DNA from 2 places in the Rummeliibacillus sp. BSL5 genome. Region 2 is predicted to be linked to the other one. Evidence: riboswitches for the same ligand, from Rfam matches in the RefSeq annotation. Region 2 holds a riboswitch; the other holds the start of a gene.
The links. A riboswitch is a leader RNA that binds a small molecule or an ion and turns the genes downstream of it on or off. The one in region 2 is predicted to bind S-adenosylmethionine.
Positions count from the first base shown of each region.

Region 1 (7,901 bases), 130 kb from region 2:
ATGATGAATATTCCGGATCAGCGTCTTTTCGATAATTAATTCTTTCAATGGTGTCTTCAGGATTATGACATTGATCAAACCCGCAAAAATTCAATGTTATTGCACCTTTGCCATTTGTATATGCAGCAAATACAGTACTATACTCCATAAAGGTAGAGACAGGTACTTTTCCTTCCAAAATAGCTTGATTGCCATTCATAATCGGCGCTTCAAAAGTACCGCTTGCCTGCTGAACATCTGTCATCATTCGTCCGATATGAACTTGGTCCGCCTTCATTTTAAAGTAATAGTATGGTTCTAATAATTGGATACTCGCTTTTTCGAGTCCCTGCCGTATTGCACGAAAAGTGGCCTCACGAAAATCCCCACCCTCTGTATGTTTTTCATGTGCACGGCCCGTCAGTAATGTAAATTTGACATCTGTTAGAGGGAAGCCTGTTAAAAGTCCATTATGCGGCCTCTCAAAAATATGGTGTTCGATTAAACGCTGATGCCCGGTAGATAAATCATCATCATGACATCTATTTTCAAATAATATGCCTGCACCTCTTTCGGCTGCCTCCATCAGAAGATGTACTTCTGCATAATGTTTTAACGGCTCAAAATGGCCGTACCCAGTTACAGTATTACTGATGGTTTCCATGTATAAAACTTGGGGGCTTTCAAAATGGATATCGAGAGAAAAACGCTGTTTTGCTACTTCTTTCAGTACTTCAAGTTGAATAGCTCCCATGACATGAACACGGATTTCTTGAAATCTCTCTATCCATCTCACTTCTAAAGAAGGATCTTCTGCTTCTAATAATCTAAAGCATGCTAATACGTCCTTAATATGATCAGTCCCATCATTCACAACAGTAGATTGCAATGTTGGTATGAGTTCAAAAGGTATTTGTGCCATGCTCTTTGTTCCAACGACATCTCCAATATTTGCATTTAAAATGCCAGTCACTGCAAATATTTCTCCTGCTTGCACTTCTTTAACTACCTTATAATCATTCCCATTGTAAAGCCTAATTTCGGTTACTTTTTCAGGAGTTCCACCTAGTTCTAGTACATCTCGAACCGTTAACTTTCCTGCTTGTGCTTTCATAAATGTAATTCTTTGCTTTTTATCATCATGGCGGATTTTAAACACATTCGCTGAAAATGACAGTGCCTCATCATAGCTGGTTCTCGCTAAAAGCATAATTTGCTCAAAGAATTCGGTAATCCCTTCATCTTTTAAGGCAGAGCCAAATGCACAGGGAAAAGCCTTTCCTTCTATCATCATCTTTTGAAAAGCTTTCTTTACATCCCCTTCAAGTAGAGATTGGTTGAAATAATTTTCAAGTATTTCTTCATCTCTCTCTGCTATCCATTCAATCAGTTGATCTGATACTCTACCATTTGTAAATTCGTTTGTTATTGGAACAATGTTCTTTGACAAGTTTTGCCGCAACTCATGTAAAAGTGCCTCGCCATTTGCAGTATCTGCATCCATTTTATTAATAAAAATAAAGGTGGGGACGTCATGTTTTCTAAGTAAAGACCAAACTGTTTCTGTATGTCCCTGTACACCATCTAAAGCGCTAACAACAAGTATGGCATAATCCATTACAGCAATTGCTCTCTCCATTTCTGGAGAAAAATCGACGTGCCCTGGCGTATCGATAATGGTATATGTATCGTCTCCCATTTCAAGCCTTCCTTGTTCTGCAAAAATCGTAATGCCCCGTTCTCTTTCAATGGCATGATGGTCTAGAAAAGCATTTTGGTGGTCCACCCGACCTCGTTCTTTTATGCTATTAAATTGATATAATAAATTTTCGGATAAGGTGGTTTTTCCAGCATCCACATGCGCTAAAATACCAATAGTCACAAACACATATAATCCTCTTTTCTTGTATCTTCTTTCGTCTATTATAACAAATAGAAAGATAAGCAATAGAGAATGAGAGTTAACCTATGCCCATTCATAAGGTGTTTCTTGATAAACATAGTAGTTAAGCCAGTTTGAGAACAAAAGATGTGTATGCGAACGCCAAGTATTTAACGGCTGATTATTAGGGTTATCGTCTGGATAGTAATTACTCGGTATAGCTATGTCATTACCCCTAGCCAAATCGCGTTTGAATTCATCACTTAAAGTTTCAGCATCATATTCTAAATGACCTGTTACCATAATCATTTTTTCATCGTTTGATATAGCAATAAACAAACCTGCTTGTTCTGATTTAGAGAGTACAGATAAATCAGGATGTTCTTCCACTGCGTGAACCGAAACAGAAGTATGGCGTGAATGTGGTGCTACAAACACATCATTAAATCCTCGTATTAGTTTGGCTGTTGACTCCTGAACAGTATGCTGGAAAACACCAAAACATTTTTGATCTAATGTGTATTTTTCAACTCCATAATGATAATAAAGCGCTGCTTGCGCTCCCCAGCATATATGAAGTGTAGTCGTGACATTAGGTTTGGACCATTCAAGAATTTCTTTCATCTCTTCCCAGTAATCCACCTCTTCAAAGGCCAACGTCTCAACTGGAGCACCTGTAATAATTAATCCGTCAAAACGAAACTCTTTTACTTCATTAAATGTTTTATAGAATGTATCTAAATGGGATTTGCTAACATTTTTAGAGATATGCGTAGCGGTATGTAAAAATGTAACAGTAACCTGTAATGGTGTATTGCCTAAAAGTCGAAGCAGCTGCATTTCAGTTTTTTCTTTCTCTGGCATTAGGTTTAAAATAGCAATGTTTAGAGGCCGGATATCTTGTTGATTTGATCTACTTTCGTCCATGACGAAAATTTTCTCTTTTTTTAATAAATCTGTTGCCGGCAAATCTTTCGGAATATTAATTGGCATCAAATAACCCCCTTTTCTTTATAAAACAAAAACCCCTTTTCCTTACAAGAAGAAAAGGGGCATTGATATGCGTGCACTCTTATCTTCCAAGATTTAATCTTGCAGGATGTAGCACCTTTCTGCATACACAGAGGTTGCTGAAGCGTCATAGGGCCTTCCCCTCAGCTTCTCTTGATAAGAAATATAAAATTATAGTGATTGTACCATGCTTATTATAAAAATTCAAATAATTCAAAAACTATAAATTAAACTTTTGGATCGATTCAGAAAGTTTGTTATTCAAGTGTGAAAGCTTCTCTGCCGAATTTAAAACTGCTTCAATTGCTGCCAATTGTTCGGAAGAAGAGGCACTTACTTCCTCACAAGCTGCAGCTGATTCTTCAGAAGTGGCTGTCATCTCTTGAATCATGTCTATTACTTCATCTTTATAGCTTGTGATCTTAAATGTGTCATTTGATATATTATCAATGGCCTCTTCTAACTGCAAAACTAAAGAAGAGATATTGTTAAACAATTCACTAGTAGAATCTACCACAACCAACTGCTCTTGAAATTTGTCTTTCGTTGAATGCATTTGTTCAGTGACTATTTTGGATTCTCTTTGCAGAGCCTGTACTGTTTCTCTTACTTCTTCTGTGGCTTTAGCAGTTTGCTCAGCTAATTTTCTTACTTCTTCTGCTACAACTGCAAACCCTTTCCCTTGATCACCAGCACGAGCCGCTTCGATGCTTGCATTTAAAGCCAACAAATTCGTTTGATTTGAAATATTTCGTATGGTTTCCATTACTGTATCAATAGAGAGTATTTGTTTTTCTAAAGATGCTATTTTTTCCGCCATACTAATTAAATTATTTTCCCAGCTAGAAAAGGCAGCCTGAAATTGTTCCATTTGAGATTGGCCTTCTTTGTTAACTCCTTGTGCTTGTTCAGCAATGTCTTGCATTGATATTGTCTTATTCTTTATTTGGTTAATTTGGTTACTTAAAGCATTAGCATGTTCAAATGCAAGATCTGACTTTTCAGCTGAGTTACTCACTCCTTTAGCAATCTCTCCAATTGCAGCAGTCACTTCTTCGCTCGAAGCTGTTGTTTCTTCGACAAGCTTGTTAAGTTGCTGAGAGTGGTGGCCTACTTCTTGCGATGTTCCATTTACCACTTGAACAATGGATTTCATGCTGTTTATCATGGAGTTAAAATCATTCGATAGCTGTCCTACTTCATTAGAACCATTATAGGTTGCAGCAACATTTAAATCTCCGCCAGATGCCTTGTCCATTAACTTTCTTAAAACAGCAATAGGTCTAGTAATTGAAGAAATAATAAGAATTAAGACAATAAATAAAAGGGCTAATAATATAATAGAAAAAATAAGAAAGAAGTTTCTTATATCGTGTGCTGCCTGTTCTACTTTTTCCTTTTCATAAACAGCAGCGACCTTCCAATTCAAGTTAGGTAATGTGTTATACACCGTAATCATTTTTTTGCCTTGATTTGATGCTTCCACCACACCAACCTTTTCTTTGTTTACCATCATTTTTTTCACATAGCTGTATCGGCTTAAGCTTTTTCCCTCTTTTGAAGGGTGAACAATAGCTGTCCCATCCTCTGCAATTAATACAGGATAACCGTCAAAACCAAGTTTTCTTTTTGACAATTCTTTCGATAAATCTGAGAGTAGGATATCTGCACCTACAACACCAATTAACTTACCGTTCTTCTCTATTGCTTTAGCTGCAGTAATGGTATATGTTTTGGTGGCTTCATCTAAATAAGGCTTTGTCCAAAAAACATTTTTGGGGTCATTCACAGCATTTGTATACCATTCTCTCGTTGTAGGATCAAAATCATCTCCTAATTCTACAGAAGGCTGAATTTCAAGTTGCTTATCAGGTTTTGCGAAGTAAACAGAGGTAGCTCCATCATAATTATTTAAAAATTCTGACAGTTTTAGGTTGATTTGTTTCGCATTTCCCTCAAGCTCTTGATTTGCTGAAAATTGAACAACACCTTTTTCATATCCTTGTAAAAAGTAATCAATAGATGCCGACATCTCTGTTACTATTGCTTTGCTTTGTGAAATAAGATTGTTGTTAGTTTTCTCATTAACAATATATGTACTAAATAGATTCAAAACCACTAGACTAATTAGTACCAATACCATAACTGCACTAATAATTTTCCACTTTATCGTTTTCCCCATCACACTAACTCCTTTCATACTTATTAATTAGAGCAAAGGCTTCTTTTTATAAAGCTTGAAATTAACCTCTATGCGTTAAAAGTAAATAGTTTTTAATAAAGCCGATTAATAAAAAGCTGCTCTATCAAAAAAACTCTACCTTCACTAACAAAACTATAATGATAGTTATTTAGACACATAGACTAACTTCCCCATTAGTATATCAAAAATTATGCAAATATACCTCGCTGTTTGTAAAAATTTTTCGAATAAATTAAATTTACTAAAAATAGTAAAACTTCATTCATCTGTATCATACTAATTTCATCTGTATTATAGCAGCTTATCGTGATAAAATTATATGAAAAATAAACGGAGCTTAACTAATGAGATTTCTATTATTTCTCTCTAGTTTTAGCCTCGTTCTATAATCTTTATGAGTGTAAATATAGTAAGCTCATAGAGAGTTAATAAGATTAGGAGTGAATTCAATGAAAATCGAACGTTCATCAAAAATGGCTATGTTTAAAAGAGCCATATTCGGAGATTTAAAAGCTGCCGCAAATAAAAAGGCAGCGATGGGAACGTCATTAATCGATTTAAGCATCGGCAGTCCTGACCTGCCACCTGACGAAAGAATTCGCCAAGAGCTATCAAAACAAGCAGCTAAATCAGATTCGTATGGCTATACATTAAGCGGCACAGCAAAGTTTACACAATCTGTTGCTGATTATTATAAACGCAGATCAAATGTGGAATTGAATCCTCAAACGGAGATCCTTCAAACAATGGGGTCGCAAGAGGGCTTAATCCATCTACCGATAGCATTTTGCAACCCAGGAGACTATGTACTCACAACAAATCCTGCATATGTAGCATATGATGCAGGAATACATTTGGCTGGAGCAACCCCTTATTATATGCCTCTTTTAGAAGATAATCAGTTCCTACCGGATTTCTCCGCAGTACCAGAAGAAATCGCATCTAAGGCAAAATTGCTTATTTTAAACTTGCCAGGTAATCCTGTCCCAGCAAATCCTTCGGATGAGTTTTTCTTGGAAGTGGTTGAATTTGCCAAAAAGCATAATATTATAGTTATTCATGATGCTGCTTATTCTGAGTTTTACTTTGAAGGAGATCGCCCGATAAGCTTTTTGGCTACGCAGGGCGCAAAAGAAGTAGGTATTGAAATTAACTCGCTATCAAAAAGCTTTAGCCTTGCAGGGGCGCGAATCGCATATATTGTAGGGAATGCTGAGATTATCTCTATTTTCCATGAGTTAAAATCAAATCTCGATTTTGGCACATTCCAACCAATACAAGACGCAGCATGTGTAGCATTAGATCATGCTGAAGAGATTACTGAAAGATTACGCCTTATCTTTAAAAAACGTCATCAAATCCTAGTTGAAGGACTAGAGGGGCTTGGCTGGAACGTTACGCCTTCAAATGGTGGGATGTTTATTTGGGCTAAATATCCTAATCAAGAGCTAAATGATATTGACTTTGTATTTGATACGATAGAGCAAACTGGAGTTGTTCTAGTACCTGGCTCTGTCTTTGGAGAAGCTGGTAAGAATTATGTTCGAATTGCACTTGTGCAAGATGAATCATTGCTTCAAGATGCAATTGGACGGCTTGCAACACTCAATAAAGTGCACGCATAAAAAACATCCTGCAGATGAAAACGTATCATCTGCAGGATGTTTTTATTTTTTACTTCATTTCTCTTCTTCTCTAAGTTTTGCCCAATCATCCAGTTCATAATTCAGTGAAGGCTGATCGTTATATTTATTGTAACGTCTTTTGAATAGATAGAATAGATGCGATACGAGTACCTTAAGGACTGCATACCCTGGGATTCCCAAAACCACTCCTGGTACGCCAAATAGCGATCCAGATGTCAGTAATACAAAGATAATTGTTATTGGATGCACATGTAGGGATTTCCCCATTATTTGAGGTGAAATAAATTTACCTTCCACTAATTGGACAATTGTCCATACAACAGCCAACTTCAGTAACATGATAGGAGCGTTGACGACTGCAATGATTGCTGCAGGCGTAATGGCAATAACAGGACCTAAATATGGCACTACGCTTGTCATCATCGCTAATACCCCTAATATAACAGCATACGGTAAGCCAATGATTAGAAATCCAATTGTCACCATTATACCGATGCAAATGGCCACTAGGATTTGTCCTTGTATATAGCTACTAATTTGATGGTCAGCTTCGTGCAAAACATGAGCAGTATCTTTTCTCATGCGTGGAGGCAAAAGCTTCAATAGATAATTCGGTAGATTTTCGCCATCCTTTAAAAGATAGAACAAAATAAATGGAACAGTAACAATTGCCAAGATAATTCCTGTTAAGGTTGAAATAAATCCGGTGACGCCGCTAGCTAGACCTGTCCCAATCTCACTACTCGCATCTTTTACCATTTCATTGAGCTGATTCGAGATATTATTCAACACAGAATTCAAATCAAAATTATATTTTGCAAGTGTTTCACTTAATCTTGAGTCTTCCAAAAGGTGTTGTACAGAATGTACTACCTGCATAAAGTAGCTTGGGAATTCTTGAATCAAATTCATAAATTGTTCTTTTAAAAATGGAAAGATGAGCGTTACAAAGAGAGAAATTAATCCAATTCCTACAATATAAATCAAGAAGATACCGCCCACTTTTGGAACCTTCCACTTTATAAGAATTTTAAGAATCGGCCTCAATAAATAGTAAGCAATCACCGCTAATATAACCGGCAGGACGACTGTTCTTAGAAAAACAACGATCGGATAAAAGATGAAGGATATTCTATCATAAATCCAAATAATACATCCTGCTAATAATAAAGTAATCAAA
Region 1 covers NZ_JAVGCV010000001.1:588,728-596,628, reverse strand. The annotation lists gene RCJ93_RS03155 (GTP-binding protein) at 1-1,867, opposite strand, end outside; gene metA (homoserine O-acetyltransferase MetA) at 1,946-2,854, opposite strand; SAM riboswitch class I at 2,931-3,035, opposite strand; gene RCJ93_RS03145 (methyl-accepting chemotaxis protein) at 3,093-5,054, opposite strand; gene RCJ93_RS03140 (aminotransferase class I/II-fold pyridoxal phosphate-dependent enzyme) at 5,525-6,700, shown strand; gene RCJ93_RS03135 (AI-2E family transporter) at 6,755-7,901, opposite strand, start outside.
Region 1: linked by a shared signal. The riboswitch ahead of metA (homoserine O-acetyltransferase MetA) and the one ahead of metK (methionine adenosyltransferase) in region 2 are both predicted to bind S-adenosylmethionine.

Region 2 (7,901 bases):
GAAAAAAGAGAAAGGAGGATGAGTAAATTGGAAAACAAAGTAAAACATAAATTTCTGTTAGAAGGACTTGATTGTGCAAATTGCGCGATGAAAATTGAAAAAAGTGTAAATGGTATTCAATCCATTACTTCTTGTAATGTTAATTTTGCCACGAAAACATTGACGATGGAGATGGATAAGGCAAAAGAAATAGATACCATTGAAGAGGCAAGGCGTAATATTCATAGGCTAGAGCCACACATCAATATATTAGAAAAAGGACGGAAAGCAAGAAATACTCATAACCACACTCTGTACTTGGATGGACTTGATTGTGCAAATTGCGCAGCAAAGATAGAAAAAAGTGTAGGAGAATTAGAAGGAGTTACCAGTTCCTCTGTAGATTTTGTATCGAAAAAATTAATAATAGAAGTTTCCGAATCCGCCACTTCGGAACAATTGGTGATAAATGAGGCAGTGAAGCTAATTAACCGGATTGAACCACACGTGAAAGCCATAGAAGAATACGATAAAGATCCCCATGAACACAATCATGAAACTGGAAATATAAAAAAAGTGTTGGTTCGACTGGGAATTGGTATAGTTATAGGCTCGCTTGGCATGTTTACTCCTGTTTCAGGTATATATGAGTTAGCTATATTTCTTCTCGCCTATTTAATCGTAGGTGGGGATGTCATCTATAGGGCCTTTAGGAATATCTTGCGTGGTCAAGTATTTGATGAGCATTTTCTAATGGCTCTCGCAACCATTGGCGCGTTTGCAATCAAGCAATATCCAGAAGGTGTGGCTGTTATGCTGTTCTACCAAGTGGGCGAATTATTCCAAGGCATTGCTGTAAACCGTTCTCGGAAATCCATTGGCGATTTGATGGATATCAGACCGGACTATGCCAATATAAAAGTCGGAAATGAAATAAAAAAAGTTTCCCCTGATGAAGTAAAGATTGGGGATATCATTGTCATTAAACCAGGCGAAAAGGTTCCATTAGATGGAAAGGTCTTAGAAGGAAACTCCATGGTAGACACATCCGCGCTAACAGGTGAATCAGTTCCCAGAGAAGTGCAGTCTGGTTCTGATGTACTAAGTGGGTTTATCAATAAAAGTGGGCTATTGAGTGTAGAGGTAACTAAGGTATTTGGCGAGTCGACTGTTTCTAAAATACTAGATCTCGTACAAAATGCTAGCAGTCGAAAAGCACCAACCGAAAATTTTATTACGAAATTTGCTCGTTATTACACACCGGTTGTCGTTATTGTAGCTGCTGCATTAGCTTTCATACCACCGCTATTGTTAAATGGCGCAACTTTTTCGGATTGGATTTATCGGGCGCTGGTATTCTTAGTTATCTCTTGTCCTTGTGCGTTGGTGGTTTCTATTCCATTAGGATTCTTTGGGGGAATAGGAGCAGCATCTAAGATGGGTATCTTGGTCAAAGGAAGCAACTATTTAGAAGCTCTAAATAATGTGAAGTATGTTGTGTTCGACAAGACGGGTACCTTAACCAAAGGCGTATTTGAAGTCACGACCATTTGCCCATATGGTAATATTTCGAAAGAAGACCTATTGGAATATGCTGCTTTTGCTGAAACTCATTCCAATCACCCAATCGCACAGTCAATACGAAATGCATATGGGAAAGAATTAAGCGTTGACAAGATACAAGAGTACAATGAAATTTCAGGCCACGGTACTGCTGTAACAGTTGATGGAAAAGAAATTTTAGCTGGAAATGCAAAACTAATGAACAAAGAAAACATAGCATTCAAGGAACCTAGTGAGATTGGAACGATTGTTCATATTGCCCTAAATCGTAATTATGCTGGGTATATTGTTATAGCAGATGAACTAAAAGAAGATTCTGTTCAAGCAGTTCGTTCTTTAAAAGAACTAGGCATAAAAAAGACCATCATGCTGACTGGTGATGCAGCATCTGTAGCGAAATCTGTGGGCGAGAAACTTGGGCTTGATGAGGTGCATGCTGAATTATTGCCGCAACACAAAGTAGAAGAAATCGAAAAAATTGATGCCCAGAAAAATTCTAAAGAAAAGTTAATTTTTGTTGGGGATGGTATCAATGATACACCTGTATTAGCTCGTGCTGATGTCGGAATGGCAATGGGAGGATTAGGATCAGATGCAGCGATTGAAGCAGCAGATATCGTTATAATGACCGATGAACCTTCTAAGATACCAGCAGCTATAGGTATTGCAAAACGGACTCGAGTGATTGTGTGGCAAAATATTCTCTTTGCATTAGGTGTGAAAGGTATATTCCTGCTATTAGGTGCCTTTGGCATTGCCACTATGTGGGAAGCAGTTTTCTCTGACGTTGGGGTTACATTGCTAGCTGTGTTAAATGCTATGCGTGTCCTTCGAGTACCGAACCGCTAATTTTCTACCGCAAGAACCCTAAAACTCTAAGTATTAAAAGAGTTTTAGGGTTCTATTTATCAATATTGAGGGCTTTTTTAGTAGATTTTTAATTCAACAAAATAAAAAAAGTTTTAAAAATAGATTGACAGTCAAAAAAAATTCAATTACTATAAGCCTTAGCAAAATAAAGTTGCTCTTATTAAAAACCGTTGAGACGAGGGGTCTAAGATACGGTGGCAAACCAAACTGATATTTATCAGTTCATGGGGCTCAACCTGAGCACAAAATGTACAAAGTTTTGTGAACGATAAGAGGATAAGCAGTTGATATTAATCGAAGCTTTCCTTCTAATGGTTGGAGAGCTTTTTTGTATGCTAATATTTACATTTTTTAGTAGGAGAGGATTATATTGACTGAAAAAATTTTATTTACTTCGGAATCGGTGTCAGAAGGACATCCCGATAAAATCGCAGACCAAATCTCGGATGCTGTATTAGATGCAGCTTTAGCTCAAGATCCATTTTCAAGAGTTGCATGTGAAGTGTTTACGACAACAAATATGGTTATTATCGGGGGAGAAATCACAACTTCTGCCATATTAGATATTGAGAGAATTGCTCGTGACACATTACTTGAGATTGGTTACAGTGATGCACAATTCGGTATTGACGGACATACTTGCAACATTCAAGTACTTGTTCATACACAATCACCAGATATTGCAATGGGTGTCGATTCTTCAAGTGATCTAAAGGAGATTGGAGCAGGAGATCAAGGGATAATGTTTGGCTATGCAACGGATGAAACAGAAACATATATGCCGCTTGCAATTGAAATCGCTCATACCTTGATGAAAAAAGCTTCTTTCTTAAGAAAAATTGGAGACTTTAAATGGGCACGCCCAGATATGAAATCTCAAGTGACGATCGACTATACAAATCCGACTAAACCAAGAATAGAAACAATATTACTCTCTATTCAGCATGATGAAGATGTAAATATGGCTGAATTCAAGAATTATATAAACGAACAGATTGTACAAGAAACAATTCGCACATTTGGAATGAATGAAGATGTAAATACATTAATCAATCCAACAGGACGTTTCGTTATTGGAGGACCACATGGCGATGCAGGTCTTACCGGCCGTAAGATTATCGTGGATACTTATGGAGGAGCAGCAAAACACGGAGGCGGCGCATTTTCAGGGAAAGATTGTACAAAAGTAGACCGCTCAGCAGCTTATGCAGCTCGTTATGTTGCTAAAAATATTGTAGCTGCTAAATTTGCCAAACGTTGTGAAATCCAGCTGTCTTACGCCATAGGGGTTAGTGAGCCAATAAGTATCGCGATTGATACCTTCGGAACAGAAACCGTAGACAAAGATCAACTACTGCAAGCTATTCGCAAGACATTCGATTTAACACCTGGAGGAATTATCAATATGCTTAATCTTCGGAATCCTCAGTTCAAACAGGTAGCAGCATATGGACACTTTGGGCGACATGATTTAAATTTGCCATGGGAACAGCTTGATAAAGTAAGTGCTTTAAGGGAAGCCGTTGCAGGCGATTTAGCAGGAGCAACTCGTTAATGGCACAAGTGCTGCAAGAAATCCTTAACGAAAAATATGATATTTGTTCCCAAGAACGGATGCCGTTGTTTGAAGCGCTCGTTAACTATGCAAAGAAAAATACCACCCCTTTTGATGTGCCGGGGCATAAAATGGGAGCTTTAAAAAGCCCATTAAACGATGTCTTTAGTGACTTTACGATGAAAATGGATGTCAATTCGATGAAAGAATTGGATTTATTAAGCCATCCGTCATCAGTCATTCAAGAGGCACAACAGTTAGCAGCAGAAGCTTTTAGGGCAAAAGAGGCGTATTTTTTAGTCAATGGAACATCGATTGGTATCTTAGCTATGATTCTATCGGCGTGTAAGCCAGGGGATCATATACTGGTTCCAAGAAACTGTCATAAATCAGTAATGAATGGCATAATTTTGAGCGGCGCCTGTCCAGTATTTTTAGAGCCTGAAGTGGATCAACACTTTGGAATTTCCCATGGTGTCTCTGTTAGAACGATTGAAAAGGCATTAACATTACATCCAAACGCAAAAGCTCTGCTCGTTACGTATCCAACTTATTTTGGGACGATGAATGATTTGGAGAAAATTTGCACACTTGCACATAAGCAAAATATAACAGTGATTGTGGATAGCGCCCATGGAACGCATTTATCATTTGTTGACTCTTTGCCCGACCCCATCCAAGCAGGAGCAGACTTGGTCACAATGAGTATGCATAAAACTGGTGGTTCGCTAACGCAAAGTTCTATCTTGCTTTTAAACAGCGATCGAATTTCGAGAGAACAAATTCAAAAATCATTGAATATGCTCCAGTCGACAAGTGCTAGCTATCTTCTAATGAGTTCCTTGGATGTTGCTAGGCATGAATTAGTATTATATGGTGCCATTCGTTATCATTCTTTAAAAGAAATCATTGAACAAACAATCATTGAAATAGAAGAACATACTTCCTTTGAAGTATTAAAGAATAGCTATGTAAAACATAGATTTAGTCAATTGCATGATTATACAAAGCTTGTCATCAGAGTGAATGAAAGCGGACTATCAGGTTTTGAAGTGTATACGCTTCTAAAAGAAAAATATAATATTCAAATGGAATTAGCAGAAGGTTATGTTGTTATGGCTGTAATCACTCCAGCTGATACAAAAGAATCTCTAGAAAAGCTAGTGACTGCTTTAATTGATATTGAGCGCAAATACGGCAAAGGGAAAAGTATCCGATACCCGCATGTTACGCCTTTTAGTGCAAACACTTTACTTTTAACACCGAGAGAGGCTTACTATGCAGAACATGAAGAAATACCCATTCACGAAGCAATAGGAAGAATAAGTGCTGATTCTCTCATGATTTACCCACCAGGAATACCTCTTGTTATACCTGGAGAATACGTTTCAAAAGAAGTTATCGAACAGTATCATTATTATATCCAGAATTTTGGTAATATTTTATCAGATTCACCTAGAAAAAATCATATTACGGTCGTAAAGGAGAAAAAGTAAATGGGTTTAGAATTAAATACTTTAGGAAGACATGTATTAATTGAGTTATACGGGTGTCCAAGTGAAATAATAGAGAATAACGCATTAATTGAACAATATATGTGTGAAGCAGCAGACTATTCTGGTGCAACAATAGTTGAATCTGTTTTTCATCATTTTAATCCGTATGGAGTTTCGGGAGCTGTGATTATATCTGAATCTCATTTAACCATCCATACATGGCCTGAGTATGGTTTTGCATCTGTAGATGTTTATACTTGCGGAGAGTCAGTTAGCCCATGGAAAGCCGGAGATTACTTAGCTGAAAAGCTTAAAGCAAAAAAAGTGGAATCCTTTGATTTTCCTCGAGGAACGGTTGAAAAAATTCGCCAATTTGCTAATCGTGAATTAGGCAAAATTCAAGTGAAACCAGAAGAATATGAATTAGAAGGTGCAAAATAATGAATTGGTATACAGAACAATGGAGCGAGGACTGTAAGTTTTCAATTTCCTATGATGAGCATTTGCATAGTGAGCAATCGCCCTTTCAAAAAATCGATTTCTATAAAGGTAAAGAGTTTGGCACATTTTTCACACTTGATGGACTAATGATGGTAAATGAAAAAGACCAATTCATCTACCACGATATGATTGTCCATCCTGCTTTTGCTACAAACCCAAATATCAAGAAGGTTTTGATCATTGGGGGAGGGGATGGCGGTACTGCGCGTGAAGTATTGCGTTATCCTACAGTTGAAGAAGTAGTTATGGTGGAAATTGATGAGCGGGTGTTTCGCTTGTGCCAAGAATATTTACCTGTCACTGCTGAAGGGGTAGAAGAAGATCCACGCATGTCTCTAAAATTTGAAGACGGCCTAGCTTATGTAAAAGAAGCAGCTGATGCATCATTTGACTTGATTATTGTGGACTCAACAGATCCAATTTCTGTGGGAGAAGGTTTGTTTACAACTGCCTTTTATCAAGAGTGCTACAGAGTTTTAAATACTGATGGAATCTTAATCAATCAACATGAATCACCTTATTTTGCAGAGTATGCGGACAATATGAAAAAAGCACGGCATAAACTATCAACCATTTTCCCAATTGCTGAAGTTTACCAATATCATATGCCAACATACCCTTCAGGCCATTGGCTATTCGGATTTGCATCAAAAACAAAACACCCGATTACTAATATAGATCCACAAAAGTGGAATGCATTCGGTTTGAAAACGAAATATTATAATACAGATTTACACCTTGGAGCTTTTGCATTGCCTAGCTATGTAAGGGAGGCATTGAAGATTGCAAAGTAAAACAATGAATATATCAACATTTATTGGCTGTGACAACAGCTATGAGGAGTCTGAACTGACTCTATTTGGGATTCCATTTGATGGGACAACTAGTTTTCGTCCAGGTACCCGTTTTGCAATGCAAGCTATTCGTCCTGACTCATATGGGTTAGAAACGTATTCTCCTTACCTTGATCGAGACTTAGAAGATATTGCTGTGCATGATTCTGGCGATCTTGATTTACCACTTGGTAATACTGAAAAAACAATGAATGAAATTCTACTATTTACAAGAGGCCTTGTTGATGACGGGAAAAAGTTTGTAATGGTCGGTGGAGAGCACTTGGTAAGCTACCCAACCATCCAAGCTGCATTCGAAAAATACCCGGATTTACATGTTATTCATATTGATGCACACACAGATCTTCGAGAAGACTATATGGGTGAAAAACTATCACATGCTTCTGTTATTAGACGTTGCCATGAATTCTTAGGCGACGGACGCATCTTTCAATTTGGCATTCGTTCAGGCCTTAAAGAAGAATTCGAATGGGCGAAATACCATACCTATATGGAACGTTTTTCAATAGAAACTTTACCTGAAATCGTAAAAAAATTAGAGAATCTTCCTATATATATAACTATCGATCTCGATGTATTAGATCCGGGCACTTTCCCAGGCACTGGAACACCTGAACCAGGTGGTATTACGTATAAAGAATTGTTAGCTGGATTAAAGGTACTTGATGATTTGAATCATGTGGTAGGAGCAGATGTTGTGGAGTTATCCCCTCCTTATGACCCAACAGGCGCATCCACTGCTATTGCATGTAAAACGATTCGTGAATTATTATTAATCGTAGGAAAATAGATTAAGAACACTGCCACACTTATTATAAGTGTGGCTTTTTTAGTAAATAGCTTCATCTTTAGAAAACTTCTTAGGCACACTTTTAGATTATTAACATAAAGTAACAAGGACGCATTTCAAAAAAGAGATGCGTTTTTTTATAACCCTATTTCTAACAATTTAAAAAACACTTTACTAAATGAATATTTATGCTATTATGTTTATAAATATAATATAAAGTCAATTCAGTTAATAAGGAGGTCATCATGGAGAGTTGGTTAGAATTATATGAACAGATGGGCGATTATCTAGCT
Region 2 covers NZ_JAVGCV010000001.1:718,297-726,197, reverse strand. The annotation lists gene RCJ93_RS03760 (heavy metal translocating P-type ATPase) at 28-2,391, shown strand; SAM riboswitch class I at 2,567-2,687, shown strand; gene metK (methionine adenosyltransferase) at 2,780-3,967, shown strand; gene RCJ93_RS03750 (aminotransferase class I/II-fold pyridoxal phosphate-dependent enzyme) at 3,967-5,463, shown strand; gene speD (adenosylmethionine decarboxylase) at 5,464-5,904, shown strand; gene speE (polyamine aminopropyltransferase) at 5,904-6,758, shown strand; gene speB (agmatinase) at 6,763-7,608, shown strand; gene RCJ93_RS03730 (aspartate aminotransferase family protein) at 7,854-7,901, shown strand, end outside.